Regions from separate parts of the Austwickia chelonae genome, predicted to be linked through region 4. Evidence: riboswitches for the same ligand, from Rfam matches in the RefSeq annotation. Region 4 holds a riboswitch; each other region holds the start of a gene.

Region 1 (5,484 bases), 600 kb from region 4:
GGCTGGCGCGTCGCCGTCGCCGACCTCACAGTCCCCGAACCCACCTCATACCGCCACCCGCCACATGACGACATCCTGCCCGTCACCATGGATGTCACTCAGGACGACTCGGTGGCGAAGGCGCTGCGCCACGTGGAGAAATGGTCCCCCGACGGGCTCGACGCCGTCGTCACCTTCGCCGGGGTCACCGGCATCGGACCCCTCATGGACACCCCCATCCAGGACATCGATCGGGTCCTCGACGTCAACGTCCTCGGCACCCACCGCACAGTCCAGGCATCCTGGCACCTCATCCGCCAGGCAGGTGGTCGAGTCGTCCTGATCGGCTCCGAGACCGGAAGGCAACGGGCAATGCCCATGAACGGCGCATACGCCATGAGCAAACATGCCGTCGAGGCCTATGCCGATGCGCTCAGACGCGAACTCATGTTCGTCGGTGTCGACGTGATCCTGATGCAACCCGGCCCCTTCCGCACGGGAATGACCTCCCGGATCACCGCGGCTTTCGACGCCGTCCCTGACAGCTCCCCGTTCAAGCCTCTGGCCCGCGAAGCCGGGAAGAGGGTCGGAGACGAGGACGCCAAAGCCTCCGACCCCTCCGTCCTGGCCGAGGCCGTCTTCCATGCCACGACCGCACACCACCCGAAGCCCCGTTACCCCGTACGGCTCAACCGAAGGCGCGAGCTGCTTGACCGGCTACCGACCGCGCTCGTCGACCGAATCCTCAAATACTCCCTGGCCAGGTCAGAAGGTGCTTAACCCACAAAAAGCCACAAAAATACCCCTATAAAAATGACAGATCATTCCCAGGGAGATGGCATGATCTCCGGAACGACATCCCGCTTCCGTCGCGAGGAGCCCACATGGCCCAGGCGCCACCACCGCCCATCGACCAGAAGGCGACCAACCGCCGAGTACTGATCGGCAGCCTGTCCGGTAGCGCCATCGAGTGGTACGACTTCCTGCTCTACGCCAGCGTCGCCCCGATCATCTTCAGCAAGCAGTTCTTCCCGAACGACGACCCGTTCATCGCGCTCATGCTCGCCTGGCTGGGTAACCTGCTGACCTTCGTCGTCCGCCCCTTCGGTGGCATCGTCTTCGCCCACATCGGAGATCGCGTCGGACGCAAGAAAACCCTGGTCATAACCCTGTCCATCATGGGTCTCGGCACAGTAGCGATCGGTCTGCTCCCCACCTATGCCACCATCGGAATAGCCGCTCCGATCCTGTTGTACCTCTTCCGCATCATCCAAGGGCTCGCCATCGGAGGCGAATGGGGCGGTGCACTGCTCCTCGCCTACGAATACGCCCCGGACCACCGCAAAGGACTCTTCGGCGCGATCCCCCAGATGGGCGTGACTCTAGGCCTCCTGATGGGCAACGCTGCCATCCTCCTGGCCACCATGCTGCCCGGCGAGGCCTTCGAGACCTGGGGCTGGCGAATCCCCTTCGTGTTCAGTATCGCCCTGGTCGTCATCGGCCTGTGGATCCGTGACGGTCTCGGTGAGACTCCCGCCTTCCGGAAGGTCCAGGACGGCGGCACCGTCGAGAAACTCCCCCTGGTCACCACCCTGCGCGAACACTGGCGTTCCGTGCTGGTCGCCGTCGGCGCGAAAGCCGTGGAAACCGCACCCTTCTACATCGTGGTGACCTTCATCGGGTCGTACGCGATGAAGATCGGCTACGGAAAACAAGACGCCCTCAACGCGGTCCTGCTCGGAGCCCTCGTCAGCTGCTTCTGCATCCCCGCCTTCGGAGCGCTGTCCGACCGCGTCGGACGGACCCGCACCTACCTCGTCGGAGTGGGCTTGCTGACCGCGATGGCCTTCCCGTACTTCCTACTGGTCAACACGAAATCGATGCCGGCCTTCTACCTGGCGTCAGCGCTGATGCTCGGGATCGCCTGGGCACCGGTCACCGCGACCCTGGGCACGCTGATGTCCGAGACCTTCAGCGCGAAAGTGCGTTACACCGGCATCACTCTCGGGTACCAGATCGGAGCCGCGATCTTCTCCGGCACCGCACCGCTCCTCGCCGAATGGCTGTTCAAAGCCTCGGGCAGCTGGTGGCCGATCGCGGCGTACATCGTCGTCCTCGGCGTGATCTCGGCGATCGCCGTCTCCTTCGCACCCCGACTCGCCGTGGTCGAAGGACGTTCCACCGATGAAGAGATGTCGACTGTAGAAGGAAAAACATGAGTACACCGACCTGGATCGATGCCGACGAGGTGCTGCGAAGGGTAAGCGCCGACCGCGCCCGCAGGCTGCTCCGTGCAGCGCTGGAGGGTGGCCTCGACCCGGCACTGGACCCGCCGCGTAGCAGCCCTGAAGCAGGAGCCGGGCAGCTCCTGCTCATGCCGTCGTCGACAGCGACCTCCGCCGGTGTGAAAGTCCTGTCGGTCGCCCCGGCCAACCCGGGCAGGGGGCTTCCTCGCATCCAGGCCTGGTACGTCCTCATGGACGCCGAAACCCTGACGCCGAGCGTCCTGCTCGACGGCACGGCACTGACGGCACTGCGTACCCCGGCCACCTCGGCGCTCGCTGCGGAGACGCTCGCCCCGGACGAGGTGGACGAGCTGGTCCTGATCGGCGGCGGCCCCCAGGCTCGAGGGCACGCCGAAGCGATGTCCGCGATCCGCAGGATCGGCCATGTCAGCGTGGCGGACGTCGAGCAGGACCGGGCCGAGAACTGCGCAGGGCAAGTTCGTGAACTGGGCCTGGACTGTGACGCGGTGACCTCTCCGGAGGAGGTCGAGGCCGCGGTACGACAGGCCGGGATCATCGTCTGCGCGACCTCGTCCGCAGAACCGGTCATCAAGGGGGAATGGGTGGCAGACGGCGCCTGCGTCGTGGCGATCGGCTCACACGAGCCGGACCGCCGTGAACTCGACGCGGCACTCCTCGGTCGTGCCCAGGTCGTCGTCGAGGACGTGGCCACGGCGCTGCGGGAAGCCGGTGACGTGATCATGGCGATCGAGGAAGGGTCTCTCACGGAGAAGGATCTGTACGTTCTGCGAGATGTAGTCCTCGGACAGGTCGAGCGTGCCACCGACCGTCCGAATGTCGTCAAGACGGTAGGAATGTCCTGGCAGGATCTCGTGGTGGCCGAGGGAGCGGTGTCCGAAGGCGAATGACCTGCGCTGTGGGCACCTGCGACCGGTAGGTTGCCCACAGCCGATCCTGTTAGCCTCGCCCCGTCGACGCCCTCTCCCCCGTCGAGGGCAGGGAATCCGGTGAGAATCCGGAGCTGACGCGCAGCGGTGTGAGTGACACGGCAGGCCAGATGCCACTGGGCGAACCGCCTGGGAAGGTACCTGACGTGGACGACCTCGAGCCCGAAGACCTGTCGACGCCTGCAGCACGCCGCTGTCGGCCCGTCCCGGCCTCGCGTTCCAGGTCGTTGAGCCGAAGGAACCTCATACCCTTGGCCTCCTCCCGCGTTGCACTGTCCGCCATCGCCGCAGCAGCATTCCTGACCGTCACGATCGCCGGATGCGGTCCGTCCGGATCCACCCCAGGTGCCTCGAAGACCGACGGAAGCGACAGCCCGGCGAAGGGCTATCCCGCCAAGGTGGCCAACTGTGGCGGTGAGATCTCCGTGACCAAAGCGCCGCAGCGGATCGTCGCGATGAATCAGTCGAGCACCGAGACCCTGCTCTCCCTGGGCCTCGGCGATCGAATGGTCGGCACCTCGACCTGGTTCGACCCGGTATTACCGCGCTTCACCGAACAGAACTCCCGCATTCCCCGGTTGGCCGACAACAACCCGTCGATGGAGACCGTCCTGGGCGCGAAGCCGGACTTCGTCGCCGCGACCTATTTCGCTGACCTGCCTGGAGAAGGATCGACGAAACCCGAGGCTTTTACCCGGTTGGGCGTTCCGGTGTACATGGCGCCTGCCGAGTGTGCGAAGAGCCCCGGTGGCAAGGGTGACGGGGAGCGCACCGCGAAGCTCAGCCTTGACGCCATCTACCAGGAGGTCGCCGAACTTGCATCCTTGACCGGTCGACGTGAAGCCGGGGAGGAGATGGTCGCGTCCTTGAAAAAACGAGTCGAAGCGGTCTCCGGGCAGGGGAAGAAACATCCGGTGACAGCTGCCTTCTGGTTCGCGAGCTCGGAGTCTCCTTATGTGGCAGGGGGCCTCGGCTCGCCACAGATAGCTGCCGAGGCCGTGGGAATGACCAATGTCTACGCCGGATCCCAGCAGGAATGGCCCCAGGTCGGCTGGGAGGACTTCGCGACCAAGGACCCGGACGTCATTGTGATCGCCGATCTAGCCCGTCGGCGCAAGTCGGCCGACTCCGGTGACGAGAAGATCGACTTCCTCGAGAAACACCCCGTCACCTCACAGATGAGAGCAGTCAAGAACAAGCAGTACATCCGGTTGGCCGGATCCGAACTCAACCCTTCGATCCGCACTGTGGACTCGATGGAGAAACTCGCCGCAGGTATCGAAAAACTCGGCCTCAGATCGTGAAAATCGAGGCTCCCCGACCCTTGGGCCTTGCCGCTCTCTGGGCGGCCGGAATCGCCGCACTCATCCTCTCCGTCGTCGTGACGGTGACTTTCGGGCCAGCCCCGATCTCGGTCACGACTGCCTGGAACATCCTTCTTGAAAGACTGGGAGCCACGACTTCCGGCGCATCCGCACTCGAGATCGCCATGGTCGCCGACCTGCGACTCCCCCGGGTTCTTCTCGCGGCATTCTGCGGGGCAGGCCTGTCGATCTGCGGTGTCGTCCTGCAATCGCTCCTGCGAAATCCGCTCGCGGACCCCTACCTCTTGGGAGTTTCCTCGGGAGCCTCCACCGGCGCGGTCTGTGTCCTGGTCCTGGGTGTCGGCAGCACCCTCGGCCTCTCTGGCGGAGCCTTGCTCGGCGCGGTGACCGCTTTCGGCGCGATGCTCCTGCTCGCTCGACTCGCCGGCGGAACCACCGCCACCGTCGTCTTGGCCGGAATCGCCGTCACCCAGGGTTTCTCCGCGCTGACCTCGTTCATCGTCATGATCGGTGCCGACGCCACGACAACTCGTGGTGTGCTTTTCTGGTTGATGGGCTCGCTGGCCACCTCTAGTTGGGAGGACGTCGCCCTGGCCGCTGCGGCGCTCGCGCTCGGCCTTCTGCTCTGCTTGTTCTGCGCCTCGTCCTTGGACGCCTTCGCTTTCGGCGAACGAGCCGCTGCCTCGTTGGGAGTCTCGGTCGTCCGGATTCGTGGGCTGCTTCTGCTCGTCACGGCGTCGATGACCGCGGTGATCGTCTCCAGCTCCGGCGCGATCGGTTTCGTCGGTCTGGTGCTTCCGCACATCGCGCGCGCCATGGTCGGTTCTCGGCATCGAGTTCTGATGCCGACGGCGGCCTTGGTCGGGGCGATCTTCTTGGTCTGGGCGGACACCATTGCACGGACAGCTTTTGCGCCCTTGGAGGTCCCGGTCGGTGTGATGACGGCACTTGTCGGTGTTCCTGTTTTCGCCTTCATCCTCGTACGCC
Region 2 (5,484 bases), 120 kb from region 4:
GGCCTGGTCCGCCTCGACGGTGCCGGTGGCGAAGGTGTCCGACTCCAGGTTCTGGGTGTATTTCAACGCCCAGGCATCCTTGTCGGTGATGGAGGGCACCTCGCGGTACATGTTGAACAGTTCGCCCTCGTCGAGGCCGAGGCTGGTGCAGATGTACTGGAAGGTGTGGGTGTGCACGGCTTCCTCGAAGGCCTGACGCAACAGGTACTGACGGCATTCGGGGTTGGTGATGTGCCGGTAGACGGCCAGGACGATGTTGTTCGCCACGAGTGATTCCGCCGTGGCGAAGAACCCGAGGTTCCGTTTGAGCATGAGGCGTTCGTCGTCGGTGAGGGCGTCCGGCGAGCGCCACTGGGCGATATCGGCCTGCATGGCGACCTCGGTGGGCATCCAGTGGTTGTGGCAGCCGGCGAGGTATTTCTCCCAGGCCCACCCGTACTTCATGGGCAGGAGCTGGTTGACATCGGAACGTGCGTTGATCATCGCCTTGTCGTCGACGTGGACCCGGCCGACGTCCTGGACGTGCAGGCTGTCGAAGGACGCGCTGTCCTGGGCGTTCTGGGTGGCGGTCACTGGCAGGCCTCGCATTCGGGGTCGGTGAGTGAGCAGGCGGCCGGGGCGACGGCGGGTCCGGCCGGGATCTCGACCGGCCCGGCAGCCGGCACCGGGGCGGCGAGCGCCGCTGGGGAGACGGCGTTGAGGCGACCGTCGGTGCCTCGGAGGGTGGACTTCTCGACCTGGGTGGCGGCGCGGGCGCGCAGGTAGTAGGTGGTTTTCAGTCCGGATTTCCAGGCGGAGCGGTAGAGTTCGTCGAGGGCTCGTCCGCTGGGTTCGGCGACGTAGAGGTTCAGGGATTGGGCTTGGTCGATCCATTTCTGGCGTCGGGAGGCGGCTGCGATCAGCCAGCGGGGGTGGATGTCGAAGGCGGTGGCGTAGATGCGTCGCAGGTCGTCGGGGATGCGGTCGATCCGGTCGAGTGCGCCGTCGTGGTACTTGAGGTCGGCGATCATCCGGTCGTCCCAGAGGCCGCGTTCTTTCAGGTCGCCGACGAGGTGGGCGTTGACGACGGTGAAGTCGCCGGACATGTTGGCCTTGACGAAGAGGTTCTGGAACTGGGGTTCGATGGAGGGGGCGACTCCGCAGATATTGCTGATGGTGGCGGTGGGGGCGATGGCCATCACGTTGGAGTTGCGCATCCCGTTGGTGCGGACGTGTGTGCGCAGCCGGTCCCAGTCGAGGGTGTGGCTGGTGTCGATGTCGAGTTCGCCGTCGTGTCGGGTGGCGGCCAGAAGTTGGAGGGAGTCGATCGGCAGGATGCCGCGGCTCCACAGGGAGCCGTCGAAGCTCTGGTAGCTGCCGCGTTCGGCGGCGAGGTCGGCGCTGGCTTCGATGGCGAAGTAGCTGAGGGTCTCGGTGGAGTAATCGGCGAAGTCGACGGCTTCGTCGCTGGCGTAGGGGATTCCGAGGGTGAACAGGGCGTCCTGGTGTCCCATGAGCCCGAGGCCGACCGGGCGGTGCCGCAGGTTGGAGCGGCGGGTCTCGGGGATCGTGTAGTGGTTGATGTCGATGACATTGTCGAGCATGCGTACTGCGGTGCGGACGGTGCGCCGGAGTTTGTCGACGTCCAGTCCGGTGGGGGTGATGTGCCGGGCGAGGTTGACCGAGGCGAGATTGCAGACGGCGACTTCGTCGGCGGTGGTGTTGAGGGTGATCTCGGTGCACAGGTTGGAGGAGTGCACCACCCCGGTGTGTCCTTGGGGGGAGCGCACATTGCAGGGGTCTTTGAAGGTGATCCAGGGGTGGCCGGTCTCGAAGAGCATGGTGAGCATGCGCCGCCACAGGTCCTTGGCGGGGAGTCTGCGGTGCAGCCGGAGTTCGCCGCGGTCGGCGGCGGCCTCGTATTCGGCGTACCGGCGGCTGAATTCTTCGCCGTACAGGTCGTGCAGGTCGGGGGTCTCGTCGGGGGAGAACAGGGTCCAGGAGCCGTTGGATTCCACTCGGCGCATGAATTCGTCGGGGATCCAGTGGGCGGTGTTCATGTCGTGGGTGCGGCGGCGGTCGTCGCCGGTGTTCTTCCGCAGGTCGAGGAATTCCTCGATGTCGATGTGCCAGGTCTCCAGGTAGGCGCAGGCGGCGCCTTTGCGTTTGCCGCCCTGGTTGACGGCGACGGTGGTGTCATTGGCGATCTTCAGGAAGGGGACGATGCCTTGGCTGCGCCCGTTGGTGCCGTGGATGTGGGCGCCGAGGCCGCGGACGGGGGTCCAGTCGTTGCCCAGTCCGCCGGAGTACTTCGCGAGGAGGGCGTTGTTCCGGTAGGAGGAGAAGATGCCGTCGAGGTCGTCGGCGACGGTGGTGAGGAAGCAGCTGGAGAGCTGGGGGCGGGTGGTCCCGGCGTTGAACAGGGTGGGCGTGGAGGTCATCAGGTCGAAACCGGAGAGCATCCGGTAGAACTCGATGGCTCGGGCCTCTCGGTCGTCCTCGCGCAGGGCGAGTCCCATGGCGACTCGCATGAAGAAGGCCTGGGGCAGTTCGAAGCGGGTTCCGTGTTCGTGCAGGACGTAGCGGTCGTAGACGGTCTGGAGCCCGAGGAGCCCGAAGTCGAGGTCGGCGGTGCCGTCGAGGGCTGCGCCGATGCGGTCGAGATCGTAGGTGAGCAGTTCGGGGTCGACCCGGCCGAGATCGACCGCCCTGCGGAGGTAGATCGGGAAGTAGCTGGCGTATTCGTCGTTCATCTCCTCGGCGGTGAGCTGTCGAGGCGTTCCGGCGAGGTGGCTGAGGGCTTCGGTGCGCATCCGGTCGAGGAGGAGCCGGGCTGCGACCTGGGAGTAGCCGGGCTCACGTTCGACGAGGGTGCGAGCGGCGAGGATGAGCGCGGTGGCCAGTTCGTCCTGGGTGATGCCGTCGTAGACGGTGCGGCGCAGTTCGCGCAGGACGGGTTCAGCGGTGACATCGGAGATGCCGTGGGTCGCTTGGTCGAGGAGCCGGTGGATGCGCGGCCGGTCGAGAGGCGAGGTGCTGCCGTCGCCTGCGGTGACGGTGATCTCGGGCAGGCCCGTGATGGGTTCCTCGCGCTGGGTCGACGGTGGTGCAGGCGGGGCGGTGGTGCTCGTCATCGTCTGTCTCCTCGCAGGTCGAGGCCGCGGGGTAGGGACGACGGGCGCGCAATGGCATGGCCGCGCGGGGTGTCGCCCGGCCCTCCCTCGAGGCCGTGGACGCGTAGGGCTGTCGCCGTACGCACCGGAGGCAGGTCTTCGGACTCATGGGCGTGGTTCGGGCTGGTCGCCGTCTCCGCCTACTGCCCGTCGCTTCCCAGGCTGTCGCCCAGTGCTCTTGACGGGTGTCGTTCCCATTCACCGCTGCGGGGCAGCCCCGGATTCACACCGGGTTCCCTCTTTCCCCACGCTCGACGAGCGCGGACCACCAGCGACACAAACCCTACATGTTGTGGTGCCGAAGAAAAAAACCCGAAGATATTGGCGTGTCGAAGCCTCAGCACTCCTGCAGTCCACCGAGAGATCCCCCGCGAACTCAACGACCAGCTCAAGAACGTCTCGGATGAATCCGGCGAAAAAGACAGCAGGCCAACAGGTTCCATAAGTAGGCCCTTCCCTCGCCCCTCAGCATCACCTATCATCTGTTCAGATATTCAGATGTAGCGTTCATTGGAGGTAGGCATGTCGGAGACCGTTCGGGGGCTCGATGGCTGCGCGACCGGTTCGGCCAATCCGGACAAGGTCCGTCTCGTCGCGAGACAGATCCCTGCAGAGGAGGAGATCACCCGGGTCAGCGCCCTGTTCAAATTGCTCGGCGATGCCACGCGGACCCGGATCCTGTACGCCTTGCTCGAAGGCGGCGAGCTGTGTGTCTGCGACCTGGCCGCAGCCACCGGAACAACCGAAACCACTGTCTCCCAAGCACTCCGGCTGCTCCGCGCCTCCGGTGTCGTCGCCGGCCGTCGCGAAGGTCGCAATGTCTTCTACCGGCTGTTCGACGCCCACGTCCGGATGCTGCTCGATGTCACCCGCGAACACACCCTGCACGAACATTCCTCCGAGAGCAGCACGGGCCGCAGCGAGCAGCTGAGGGACGCGCGATGAGCGGCCATGGGCACGGACATGGGCACGGACACGCCGTCAGCGTTTCAGCCACTGGGCGCCACCAATGGCGCCTGGCGGTCTCCTTCGCCCTGATCGCCGCCTTCTTCGTCGTCGAACTGGTCGCCGGCCTCGCCGCAGGATCCCTTGCGCTGATCAGCGACGCCGGACATATGGCGGCGGATGTGGTCACTCTGGGAGCAGCACTCGTCGCCTCCCGCATCGCCACCCGCCCTGACACCACCGGGCGACGGACCTTCGGCTCCTACCGGGCCGAGGTCTTCGCCTCCGGCCTGGCCGTCATGATCATGCTCGGGGTATCGGCCTACATCGCCGTCGAAGCCATCGCCCGCCTGGGCGCGCACCACGAACCGGCCTCGACCACCATGCTGGCCGTCGGGACGCTAGGGCTGGTGGTCAACGTGATCGGCTTGGCTCTGCTGCACAGCGGAGCTGGAGAGAGCCTCAATGTCAAAGGCGCCTACCTCGAGGTCCTGGCCGACACGCTCGGTTCAGTGGGCGTCATCGTGGCCGCTGCCCTCGTCCATTTCACCGGGTCACCCTGGTGGGACACCGGCGTGGCACTGGCCATTGCCCTTTTCGTGGCAGTGCGCGCCTGCGCCCTGGGCAAGGAGGTTCTTGCCGTTCTGGGGCAGCACGCCCCCGCGGGCATCGAACCCCTTCAGGTCCAGAAAGCTCTGGAAGAGGTCCCCGAGGTCACCGAGGTCCACGACCTCCACCTGTGGCAGCTGACTTCCGGCATGAATGTGGCCACCGCCCATCTGGTCACCACGGCCGAACACAAAGCAGACATCCTGACCCTGGCCAGCGCCATGCTGCGGGAGAAGTTCGACATCGCCCATGCCACCCTCCAGGTGGAGACGACGGAGCGCGCTCAGTGCCTGGGCGCAGACTGGTGAGCAGTCCCGGAGAGATGAGCAGCACTCCCAGGCGGCTCGGCCAGGCCTCCCGCAGGCCGAGCCGCCGCCCTGCAAGTTCACCGGCATGTCAATAAAAGATTTTCATTTTCGCTAATGGACAGGGGGCCTGATGGCCTCCCGCGAACTCGAAAGACACCCGGCAGATCCGCGTAGGCCGCAGAACTCACCGCCGGGCCGCCCCCCACGGGAACAATCCCACCCCGTCGAAAGACATCTCCGTCGAGATGTCCTCCAGCCCCCCCGCCGGCCCCCTCATCCACCCCGGGCCACCTTGCCGTTGATGGCGGCTATTCCCTTGCACTGCAAGGCAATTCGGAAATTTATCTGCCCGCAGGACAGTAAAAGAAAGCCTCACACCCCCGCAGGAGATCAGTACTAGAGCTGATATCAGCAGCTTGCGCCCATCGACCGAATCATGGCTCACTAATTCCTCACCTAGAACTACGGGA
Region 3 (5,484 bases), 440 kb from region 4:
GATCTGCTCCCGGGCATCACGTACAGGACGGCGACGCTTCCACGGGTACGGACCTCCTTGGTGAGTCCGCCGATCCGGCTGTTCATCCGCTCGGTCAGCTCGCGTCCCTTCTCCGGAACCCCGAAGATGTCGGCGACTTTCGTGATCTCGTTGTTGACGAGCTCGAAAGCCGCCTTCTCCGGGTTGAGGTCGGGGCAGAAACTCACCGGCGCGTACACCGGAATCCCAGCTTTGCGCAGGGCATCCCGGTCGATGCCGGCGTCGAAGCCGATGACGAGGTCGGCGCCGCTGGCGATGACCGTCTCCGTGGCCACCTGGGTGCCGCCACTGTCCAGCACCGAGCTGGCGATCTCCGGGATCTTCTTGATCCTGGTCAGCGTGCTCTCGTCATAAGGGGCGGTGCGGAGCTTGCCCGAGCGGCCGACGACCTTGTCGAGCAGATCCATCTCGGCCAGGATCGACAGATCCGTGTCATCCATGATCAGGACCTTCTCCGGGCTCTTCGTGAAGGTGAGTTGCTCGTCGCAGCTCTTCACCGTCTTCGGATAGGCCCCGGACGAGGCACCCGCCCCGTCGGAGGGCGGGACCGACGGGATCGACGAGCTGCACGCCGTGGTCAGCAGGCAGCCGAGCACGGTCACGGCAACCAGGGAACTGCGTGTCCTGCTTCTCATGGTTTTCCTCCCGAGTGCACCGATTCGGTGCGTTGACATGGCGGTTCGCTACGGTGGTGGTGGCTCGGCGAGAACAGGAGGTGCGGCTGACCGCCGTGCTCGATGCACTCCACATCCACGTGATAGACGGCAGAGACCACCTGAGGGGTCAGCACCTCCCGGGGCGGCCCGTAGACCACCGGCCGACCCCTGTCGAGCAGGACCAGCTCGTCACAGACCCGCCCGGCGAGGTTCAGGTCGTGCAGGACGACCACGGTGGTCGCGTCGAGAGTGCGCACGAGCTCGAAGAGTTGGAACTGGTGGTGCAGGTCCAGATGATTCGTCGGCTCGTCGAGCAACAGGAAGGGCGCGTTCTGGACGATGGCTCGGGCTATCAGCACGCGTTGGCGCTCGCCGCCGGACAGCTCGGTGACGAGCCGGTCGGCGAGCGGCTCCAGCCCGACCCGTTCCAGGGCCTTGCTGATCCGTTCCTGGTCCTGGGTGTCGCCGTAACGCAGGAGCGGCCGGTGGGGGAGACGCCCGAGGTTGACGCTGTCACGCACGGTGAGCGGCAGCGCAGCTTCGTTCTCCTGGGCGACGACGGCCATCTGTTGGGCGATCTGCCGACGGGAGAACGCACCGATCTCGGTCGCCCCGAGCTCGATGGTGCCCGATTCGTGGGAGAGCGCCCGGTGGAGAGCCAGCAGGAGAGAAGACTTACCGGCCCCGTTGGGCCCGATGATGCCGACCGTGCTCCCGGCGCGGGCCGTGAATCCGACACCGTCGACGACGATCCGGCCGCCGCGACGGACGGTGACCTCGTGGGTGGAGAGGGCGTCGGGTGCGCTGTTCATCGGTGAGTCTTCATGGCGCGGATCATGACAAGCAGAATGGGAGCGCCGACGAGGCCGGTGACGACGCCGATGGGGATCTCCGACGGGGCGAAGACCACTCGGGCGAAGGTGTCGGCGATGACGAGGAAGATGCCTCCGGACATCGCGGCTCCGACCACGAGCACCCGGTGGTTACGGGCCAGGAAATGCCGACACAGGTGGGGGACGACCAGCCCGACGAAACCGATACCGCCTGCGGCGGCCACGGCGACGGCGACGGCGAACGAGACGACGAGGGTGACGACGACGCGCATCCGTACCGGGTCGAGGCCGACGGTCAACGCGGTGGTGTCGCCGCTGGAGACGGCGTCGAGCAGAGGGGCGGTGACCCAGAAGAGCACGGTCAGTGCCACGGCGACGAGGGTGGCGGCCCAGGCCGAGTCCCAGGTGCTGTGCGACAGCGATCCGAGCATCCAGAACATGACGCTGCGGGCTGTCTCGGGGTCGGCGCTGGAGAAGACGATCAGATTGGTCACCGACTGGAAGATGAACCCGCAGGCGAGACCTGCCAGGACCAGATGGAGGACGCCTTGGCTCCGTCCGCCACCGACCGCGAGGACGAGGACGGTCGCCAGCCCGGCGCCGAGGAAAGCCATCGCGGACAGCCCCGCACCGTGGGCGACGCCCAGGAGAACCACGGAGGCGGCGGCCCCGGTGGAGGCCCCGGAGCTGACACCGAGGACATAGGGCTCGGCCAGGGGGTTGCGGGTCATCGCCTGGAGCGCGGTTCCCCCGACGGCCAGGATCGCTCCGATCCCGAGCCCGGCCAGGACCCGTGGGGCCCGGTTGTCCCAGATCAGGGCGTCAGCGATCGGTGAGGGCGGGGACATCCCAGAGCTGGGTAGGTGGGACAACATGACCTGGGCGATCTGGGCGACGGAGACCTTCGCCGCCCCGAAGTGCATACAGACGATCGGGGTCACCACGAGAGCGATGGTCAGGAGAGCCATCCGGCGGTGAAGATGTCGGCGAGGGCAGGACACAGGGGCACGCTCCGGAGAGCGCAGGCGGCGGAGCACTGGCGATCCGTTCGTCGGTGGGCCGAGGCACGCGGCACGCACATTGACAGAAAAGCGTTGACAGGTATTCGGACTCGGCCTCATCCAGGGTCGGACCCTTCCCAGCCGAAGCCAGTGGTCTTGTCCGCCTGTCCGCCATACCGCTGCGTGTCAGTCCCGGCCTTTCACCGGGTTCCCTCATCAACGGCTCGACCATAGCCATCCTGTGCCGCCACAGGTGGGACAGAGGTCCTTCTTCCTGGTGTCCCGGCGCAGGTATGCGCCTACCGGTGGCGAACGAGCTGTGACATCGGAATCGGAACAGCCGCTTCGGTGTTCGCCGATTCGACGATGACCTGCGCCGCTACCGATGTCAGCGGGTTCGGACGAAGCCCACCACGACGACCACTCCCGCCTTAAAGTGAACGGTGCCTTCCCGCCTCGGGGAAGAACCGACGAAGAAGGAAACAACCTGATGTCTCATCAGCCACCACAGGGGTCGAACGAACAGGCGCAGGGTGGCAGCTATGCTCCGCCGCCGCTGCCGGGGCATCAGCAGACACCAGGGACGCCCCTGATGCCCCCGTACGCCCAACAGCAGACCGCCGGAGCCTCCGCCACCCCAGGGGCACACCCCGGGAACACCCAGAACGCAGGCCACGTCCAAGGCCAGCCCCAAGCCTGGACCGGCTACCAGCAGCACAACGCCGGCTACCCGCAGACCGGCGGATACCCCCACCAGCAGCAGTACGGGCAAGGCCCCGGACCCAACCCCATGTATCCCGGGCAGATGCCGCAACAGCACACCAAGAAAGGTCTCCTGGGTTCCCTGTTCGACCTGTCCTTCCAGCATTTCGCGACCCCGCACATCGTACGGATCGTCTACATCCTGCTCATGAGCCTGGTCCTCGTCTTCACCTTGCTCGCCCTGCTCTCCTCCTTCGTCCTGATGGCCAACAAACAGGCCGGCTTGGGCATCGTGATCCTGCTCGTCGCCCCCTTCATCGGGCTGATTCAGCTCGCGATGGCCCGCATGACCTTGGAGGTGTACATCGCCATGTGCCGTACCGCCGAGGAGACCTCTCGTCTACGTGAGGAACTGAGCCGACGCTGACCCGCACCGCGACGGGTCACGACGTGACGACCACCCCCGGCGGGTGTCTCCGGGATCCACCCCCCGGAGACACCCGCCAGATGGTCACCGGCCGGTGGGCCCGTCCTCGATCTCGCCCTCCACGTCCAGGTAGATCTCACGCAGCTGGTCCATGACCTCCGGGTCGGGTTTCTCCCACAGCCCACGGTCCGCCGCCTCGTGCAGACGTTCCACCATGGAATGCAATGCCCACGGATTCGCCTCCCGCAGGAATTCCTGATTGGTCTCGTCCAGGACGTACTCCTGCGCCAAGGACTCGTACATCCAGTCCTGCACGACCCCGGCGGTCGCATCGAAACCGAACAGGTAGTCGACCGTGGCCGCCATCTCGAAAGCACCCTTGTACCCGTGGCGACGCATCGCCGCCAACCACCGCGGATTCACCACCCGGGACCGGAACACCCGCGCGGTCTCCTCCGCCAACGAACGGGTACGAATCGCCTCCGGCGCTGTGGAATCTCCGACATAGGCGCGAGGGCTCTCCCCGGTCAGCGAACGCACCGTGGCGATCATGCCCCCGTGGTACTGGAAGTAGTCGTCCGAATCGGCGATGTCATGCTCCCGGGTGTCCACATTCTTCGCCGCGACCTGGATCCGCCGATACGCGGTCTCCATGTCACCCCGCGCCGGCGCCCCGTCCAGATCACGTCCGTAGGCGTACCCGCCCCACGTGGCATACACCTCGGCGATATCGGCGTCACCACGCCAACTCCCCGACTCGACCAACTGCAGGATCCCCGCACCGTAGGTGCCCGGTTTGCTGCCGAAGACCCGCGTCGTGGCCCGCCGCCGATCGCCGTGCGAACCCTCCGCAGCCAGATCGGCCTCCACATGGGCGCGCACATAGTTGTCCTGCTCGGACTCCTCCAACCCGGCGACCAATTGCACCGCGTCGTCCAACAATGCGATGACATGGGGGAAAGCATCCCGGAAGAAACCGGAGATCCGCACGGTCACGTCGATCCGGGGCCGACCCAACTCGGCCAACGGGATCGGCTCCACCCCGATGACCCGCCGTGACGCCTCGTCCCACACCGGGCGTACCCCCAACAGGGCCAACACCTCGGCGACATCGTCACCCGAGGTCCGCATCGCCGACGTCCCCCACACCGACAGACCCACCGACCGCGGATGAGCACCCGTCTCCCGGACATGCCGGGCACACAGGTCGTCAGCCAAGGCCTGACCGGTGTCCCACGCCAACCGGGACGGGATCGCCTTCGGATCCACCGTGTAGAAGTTACGCCCCGTAGGCAGCACATTCACCAGACCACGCAAAGGCGACCCCGACGGGCCGGCCGGGACATACCCACCGTCCAAAGCGTGCAAGACCGCCGGGATCTCACCGGCCGTACCGGCCAACCGGGGCACCACCTCCCGGCAGGCGAAACGCAGCGACGCCGCCACCGCCGCCGGATCAGCCGCCGCGAAGGCCTCCGCCACCATCGGATCGGACGCACACGCCGCCGCCAGATGCTCCCGGACATAGACGCCCAGGTCCTCCTCCGACCAGCCTCGAGCAGCCAAACCACCGACCAACAGCCGGGCGAAGGACTCCACCCGGTCGGACAGGGCATGCCCCACACCGAACTCGTCCAGACCCAACGCCGTCCGCAGACCGGGCACCGGCTCGGTACCCCCCGTGAACACCTGCTGCGCGCGCAGGATCGCCAACACCAGATTGACCAGCGCCTCCCCTTGAGGCTCCTGCCCCAGAACATGCAGGCCGTCGCGGATCTGGGCGTCCTTCACCTCGCACAGCCACCCGTCGATGTGCATCACGAACT
Region 4 (5,484 bases):
GGGACCTGGAACGGGCACATACCGTGATCGTGCACGTACCGGGCACGACAACCACTGTCGATCTGCGGCTCTACCGGGAAGCCATGTGGATGTCGGCGCTGCGGGAGGAGACCGGACGGGTTGCCGGCGCAGACCGGGGTGGCGTGGACGGAGTCGCTGTCGTCGACTGGATCGGCTATCAGGCCCCCTATGACATTGCGACTCGCCAGGCCTTGGGGAACAGCGGCATCCGCTGGTTGGTCCCCGGCGAGGCCATCGACGACCGTTATGCCAGGGAGGCCGCACCCCTCCTGGTCGACTGCGCGGAGGGGCTGCGTGCCGTGATCGGCCCGGAGACCCGGCTGGTGGCCTCCGGGCACAGTTATGGCGCATCGGTGCTCGGCCTGGCACTACAGCAGACGGATGTCTTCGACGCCTGCCTGGTGACCGGCTGCCCGGGGCTGTTCACCGATGACCTGTCGACCTTGAAGGTGCCTTCCGGGCAGGTGTACGCCGCCGTCGCCACCGGTGATTTCATCCCCAGGCTGGGCATCTTCGGCCCGGAGGTGTCGAAGCTGGCCGGGGTGAAGGCGCTGGCGCCGATGCCGCATCTGGCCACCTACCCCGACGGCGGCCGGGTATGGACCCGGCTCAACATGGGGCATGAGTCCTACTACGACCGTGGATCGTCCTTGTTGCACGATCTGGCTTCGGCTGCCGCGGGGGTGGAACCGCCGAGCCGATGGCCGTCCTGGGCGACCTGAGGTCTAGGACCGTGGGGTGACCACGCGGCGGCGCAGCAGGTAGGTGTCGAACATCCATCCCTTGCGGGCGGCGGCCTCGGCCCGGGCCGTCACGATCTCGTCGCCGACCTCTTCCAGTGCCCCGGCGATCAGCATCTCGTCCGGAGTGCCCAGATAGGCACCCCAGTAGATGTCGATGCCCGTCGGGTCGATCCGGGAGAAGGTCTGCCGGCCGTCGAGCATCACCACGACGTCGTCGACGCCCTCTGGCATCCCGTCGGTCAACAGCCTGGCCGGGCTGACCTGTACTGCCCGCCCTTGCCGGTTCAACGGGATACGGTGCCGGGCCGCCAGGGCGAGCACGCTGCTGACCCCGGGGACGACCCGGACGTCGAGGGTTTCGTGTGCCGGGGCCCGGCCGGCCAGTTCCTCCACGATGGCCAGGGTGCTCTCATACAGGCTGGGGTCCCCCCAGACGAGGAAGCCTCCGGTCTGGCCGTCGGCGAGCGCCTCCGAGACGGCCTGCCCCCACCGGTCGAGGCGTTGTTCGCGCCAGCGGGTGACGGCGGCGTCGTAGTCGGGGGCTGATCGCCAGGGCCGGGGCGGGTCGCGCAGTTCGACGACCTGGAGAGGGGTGGTGCGATGGCGGGTGATGAGTTCGCGCCGGATACGGACGGGTTCGTCGAGATCGGCTTCTTTGAGCACGACGAAGAGGACGTCGATGGTCTGGATGGCGCGGACGGCTTCGAGGGTGACCCAGTCGGGGTCGCCGGCGCCGATCCCGATCAGCAGCATCGTCCGGTTCACGGTGTGCCCGTTCTGGTGCGATGGTGTCGGAGGCTCATCGTGTTCCCTTCGTCCCGTGGTGGTCCGAGGCTCATGCTAGAGGTGTCTTTGTCGGGCGGGTTCAGGCGGCGGCGAGGACGGCGTCGAGGGCGTCGACGATCTGGGAGATCTCGGTGGCGGTGATGGTGAGCGGTGGGGCGATCCTGAGGGTCGAGCCGTGGGTCTCCTTGACCAGGACGCCGTGTTCGGCCATCTGCCAGGCGGCGTGTTTTCCGGTCATGAGGCCGGGGTCGATGTCGATGCCTGCCCAGAGTCCGCGGAGGCGCACGGCAGTGAGTCCTCGGCCGAGGAGTCGGTGCAGTCCTTCGCGGAGGAGCGGTTCGAGTTCTTTTGCGCGTTGTTGGTATTCACCGGTGCGGAGGAGTTCGACGACGGCTGTGCCGACGGCGGCGGCCAAGGGGTTGCCCCCGAAGGTCGAGCCGTGGGATCCGGGGGTGAAGACGCCGAGGACATCGGTGTCGGCGACGACGGCGGATACCGGGACGATCCCCCCGCCGAGTGCTTTGCCGAGCAGGTAGGCGTCGGGAACGACGTCTTCGTGGTCGCAGGCGAAGAGGGTTCCGGTGCGGCCGAGTCCGGATTGGATCTCGTCGGCGATCATCAGGGCGCGTCGTTCGGTGCACAGGCGGCGGACTCCTCGGAGGAAGCCGTCGGGTGGGATGACGACGCCGCCTTCGCCCTGGATGGGTTCCAGGAGGACGGCGACGGTGTCATTGTCGATGGCGGCGGCCAGGGCGTCGAGGTCGCCGTAGGGGACGATGCGGAAGCCGGGGGTGAAGGGCCCGAAGTGAGTGCGGGCGTCGGGGTCGGTGGAGAAACCGACGATGGTGGTGGTGCGTCCGTGGAAGTTGCCGTCCATCACGATGATCGTGGAGCGTTCGACGGGTACGCCTTTGGCGACGACGCCCCAACGGCGTGCCATTTTGAGGGCGCTCTCGACTGCTTCGGCTCCGGTGTTCATCGGAAGCACCATGTCTTTGCCGCACAGGTCGGCCAGTTCGCGACAGAAGGTGCCCAGGCCGACCGAGTGGAAAGCCCGGCTGGTGAGGGTGAGTTCGTCGAGTTGGGCGTGAGCGGCAGCCAGGAGGGCCGGGTGGCGGTGGCCGAAGTTGAGCGCCGAGTATCCGGCGAGGGCGTCGAGGTATCGGTGCCCGTCGATGTCCTGGACCCAGACGCCCTCGCCGCTGGCCAAGACGATCGGCACGGGTGAGTAGTTGGGGGCGATCCAACGGTCTGTATCGGCCAGATGGGTTGCGGTGCGGGGGCGCTGCCGTTCACGGCGGGCGATCGGGGTGGCGGGCTGCTCCAGCATTCCAGGGCTCCTGTCACGGGTGACGTCCGAGACAGCACACCGTGGTCGCCCGGATGGCCGACCGTTCCCGGTGTCCCTGCCTCGGGGACCGATGGGGTACCGACAGCTCCAGGCGACCGGGCTGAGACCGTCGGGGACGGGCATCACCGTTGCGGGACAGCGCCGGGTTCTCACCGGCTTCGCTGGAGGGTCGGCGGGTCGTCGGTGACGACCCGGGCACACGCTAACACTTGGGTGGGCTGCCTGGCCCGAACGAAGAGACTTCTCGTGGAAGGCAGCTGCGGGGCGTGACACGCAGGTCGGTGCCGGTTGATGCCGGGACGTGCCCGGATCGCCGGTGTTACTGTGACGGCGACCGCACTGCCGCGGTTGTCGATCGTTCAGCGAAGCCGGTGAGAATCCGGCGCTGTCCCGCAACGGTGATGCCCGTGCTTTCCTGGCAGGCTCAGTCCGGTCGCCTGACGGTCGGCCCACATCGACCCTCGAGGCCAGGGGGCGGGTGACGGCGGCATCGCCGCACGGTCCCTTCTTGCGCCTCGGGACGCTACCGAGGAGCTAGCGAGATGACCGAAACCATCGCCAGTACACCCCCGCTCACCTTTCCCGATCATGGCTGCCCGGCGTCCGTCGTCCGGTTGTGCTCTCACCATCGCGGGCAGAACGCCCTGTGGCAGGCCGGGACGATGAAGTACTTGATTCGCCACGACCGGATGGAGAGCCGGCGCCGTGAGCAGAAGGGCTGGATCGATGCGGCTCTCGTGGAGGAGACCTTCGAGTTGGTGATCGTGCGGGACGACCTGGGCGACCCGGTCGCTGCTCTCGACCTGGTGCGAGACGAGCACGGTCGGCTCTGTGTCACCCAGCGTGCTTTGTTGGACAGCCCGCGGAACCGTCGGCTGTTGGCGGCGGCAGCGGCGCGAGTCGTCGGCGCGGCCGGGGACGGCGTCGTGAATGTCCGTGGCGCGGTCGTCGCGTCGGCGCTGACCCAAGAAGGCTGGTCGGTGTCGGGCTACGCCGGGGACGACTACTACACCTGGTCTTCGGGGGCGATTCCCCCGGAGGTGTCCGCTCGTTGACCTGGGCGTCGAGTCAGGTCGACGAGGAATGCCGCGGTCAGGGCACTGTTGACCGCCGACAGGCTGTCGAGGTCGACGGCGGAGTGGCGTTCGGTCACCAGCGGTTCCACGGTGCTCAGGACGTGGTCCTCGTCGAGTTCGGCGGCCGCCGCGGCGAGGGTGCGTTGCAGCTCTGGGGAGAGCACCCCACCGGGGCGTTCTCCGGCGGCGGCGACCTCGGCGGCATATTTCTCGGATCGAACTACGAGCTCGTGGTCTTCGGTGGTGAGCATCAGCGAGGTGCGGTCGAGCAGGGCGATCCCGCGGTCGAGGCTGCCTTCGCCGAGATCTTCCACGGCGCGGACCAGGTGGGGGTGGGTGCCGCGGCCGGACTGTTCGGCGAGGAGCCTCAGTTGCAGCCCGAGCAGTCGTTCCTTGGTACGGGAGGCCGCTGATCCGTGCCCCAGGGGGACGGCGAGCAGGTCACCTGCGGCGGACCGTCCCATGGTGTCGAGGAGTTCGCGTCCCTGCCCCTCGTCGGTGTGCACGGTGTCGCGCAGCGGGGTGGGGGTGATCCCCAGGGTGAGCAGCAGGGTGAGCAGGGCCAGGGGGAGGCCGGTGAGGAAGACGGTGTGCAGCGAGTCCGACAGGCCCCAGCGGACGGCTTCGGCGATCGCCGGTGGCAGTTTCTGCAGGGTCGAAGGGTCTAGCACGGATCCGGCGTTGACGCCGGTGAGACCTTGTCTGGGGGTCTGCGTGGGCAGGTGGGAGGCGATGGCTTCGGGGAGGCGGGTCGTCATGATGGTGCCGAAGACGGCGACACCCACGGTGGAGCCGACATTGCGGAAGAACTGCACCCCGGCGGTGGCGACGCCCAGGTCGGCGCGCATCACGCTGTTCTGTACGACCAGGGTGTACACCGGGTTGCAGGCGCCCAGGCCGATACCGATGACGGCCATCGCGGCGGTCAGTTCGAGTTCGCCGGAGGTGCGGTCGAGGCGGGCCAGCAGCAGATATCCCAGCGTGACGACGAGGACGCCCAGGACGGACAGTTCCTTGTACCGGCCGGTGCGGGTGATGAACATCCCTCCGACGATGCCCATCAGCACCAGGGCCACCATGAGCGGCATCAGGATCATCCCGGAGTTGGTGGCGCTGACGCCGAGGACGCCCTGGGCGTACACCGGGATGTAGATGATGGCACCGAACATGATCATCGACAGCACGAAGGAGGCCAGCACCGACAAGGCGAAGGAGGAGTTGCCGAAGAGGTGCAGCGGCAGGATCGGCTCGTCGCTGCGGCGTTCGAGGGCGATGAAGAGCAGGAGCAGCAGCGTCCCGATGACATACATGCCGATGATCCGGGTCGACCCCCACGGGTAGGTGGTCCCGCCGAGAGTGGTGGCGGTCAGCAGGAGTACCAGGGCGGGGCTGAGGGTGAGGATACCGGGCCAGTCGAGGCGGGCGTCCCGACGTTCGTGGGGCAGATGGAGGGAGGCGGCCAGGACGACGAAGGCGACGACACCGAAGGGCAAGGCGGCGAAGAAGA

What was found. A riboswitch is a leader RNA that binds a small molecule or an ion and turns the genes downstream of it on or off. The one in region 4 is predicted to bind cobalamin.
Region 1: it holds a riboswitch for cobalamin, as region 4 does, so the genes downstream of both, DX923_RS15465 (ABC transporter substrate-binding protein) here and DX923_RS12925 (hypothetical protein) in region 4, are expected to answer to the same signal.
Region 2: it holds a riboswitch for cobalamin, as region 4 does, so the genes downstream of both, DX923_RS12395 (ribonucleoside-diphosphate reductase subunit alpha) here and DX923_RS12925 (hypothetical protein) in region 4, are expected to answer to the same signal.
Region 3: it holds a riboswitch for cobalamin, as region 4 does, so the genes downstream of both, DX923_RS10925 (FecCD family ABC transporter permease) here and DX923_RS12925 (hypothetical protein) in region 4, are expected to answer to the same signal.

What each region holds. Positions count from the first base shown of each region.
Region 1 is NZ_CP031447.1:3,523,921-3,529,404, reverse strand. Features, by position in the region: gene DX923_RS15480 (SDR family NAD(P)-dependent oxidoreductase) at 1-759, shown strand, start outside; gene DX923_RS15475 (MFS transporter) at 864-2,198, shown strand; gene DX923_RS15470 (ornithine cyclodeaminase family protein) at 2,195-3,133, shown strand; cobalamin riboswitch at 3,181-3,364, shown strand; gene DX923_RS15465 (ABC transporter substrate-binding protein) at 3,424-4,476, shown strand; gene DX923_RS15460 (FecCD family ABC transporter permease) at 4,473-5,484, shown strand, end outside.
Region 2 is NZ_CP031447.1:2,804,808-2,810,291, forward strand. Features, by position in the region: gene DX923_RS12390 (ribonucleotide-diphosphate reductase subunit beta) at 1-588, opposite strand, end outside; gene DX923_RS12395 (ribonucleoside-diphosphate reductase subunit alpha) at 570-3,113, opposite strand; cobalamin riboswitch at 3,226-3,437, opposite strand; gene DX923_RS12400 (ArsR/SmtB family transcription factor) at 3,675-4,097, shown strand; gene DX923_RS12405 (cation diffusion facilitator family transporter) at 4,094-5,014, shown strand.
Region 3 is NZ_CP031447.1:2,483,523-2,489,006, reverse strand. Features, by position in the region: gene DX923_RS10935 (ABC transporter substrate-binding protein) at 1-674, opposite strand, end outside; gene DX923_RS10930 (ABC transporter ATP-binding protein) at 671-1,507, opposite strand; gene DX923_RS10925 (FecCD family ABC transporter permease) at 1,504-2,529, opposite strand; cobalamin riboswitch at 2,608-2,777, opposite strand; gene DX923_RS10920 (DUF4282 domain-containing protein) at 3,020-3,658, shown strand; gene cobN (cobaltochelatase subunit CobN) at 3,743-5,484, opposite strand, start outside.
Region 4 is NZ_CP031447.1:2,921,669-2,927,152, forward strand. Features, by position in the region: gene DX923_RS12910 (alpha/beta hydrolase) at 1-743, shown strand, start outside; gene cobF (precorrin-6A synthase (deacetylating)) at 747-1,529, opposite strand; gene rocD (ornithine--oxo-acid transaminase) at 1,630-2,880, opposite strand; cobalamin riboswitch at 3,241-3,360, shown strand; gene DX923_RS12925 (hypothetical protein) at 3,444-3,956, shown strand; gene DX923_RS12930 (MDR family MFS transporter) at 3,908-5,484, opposite strand, start outside.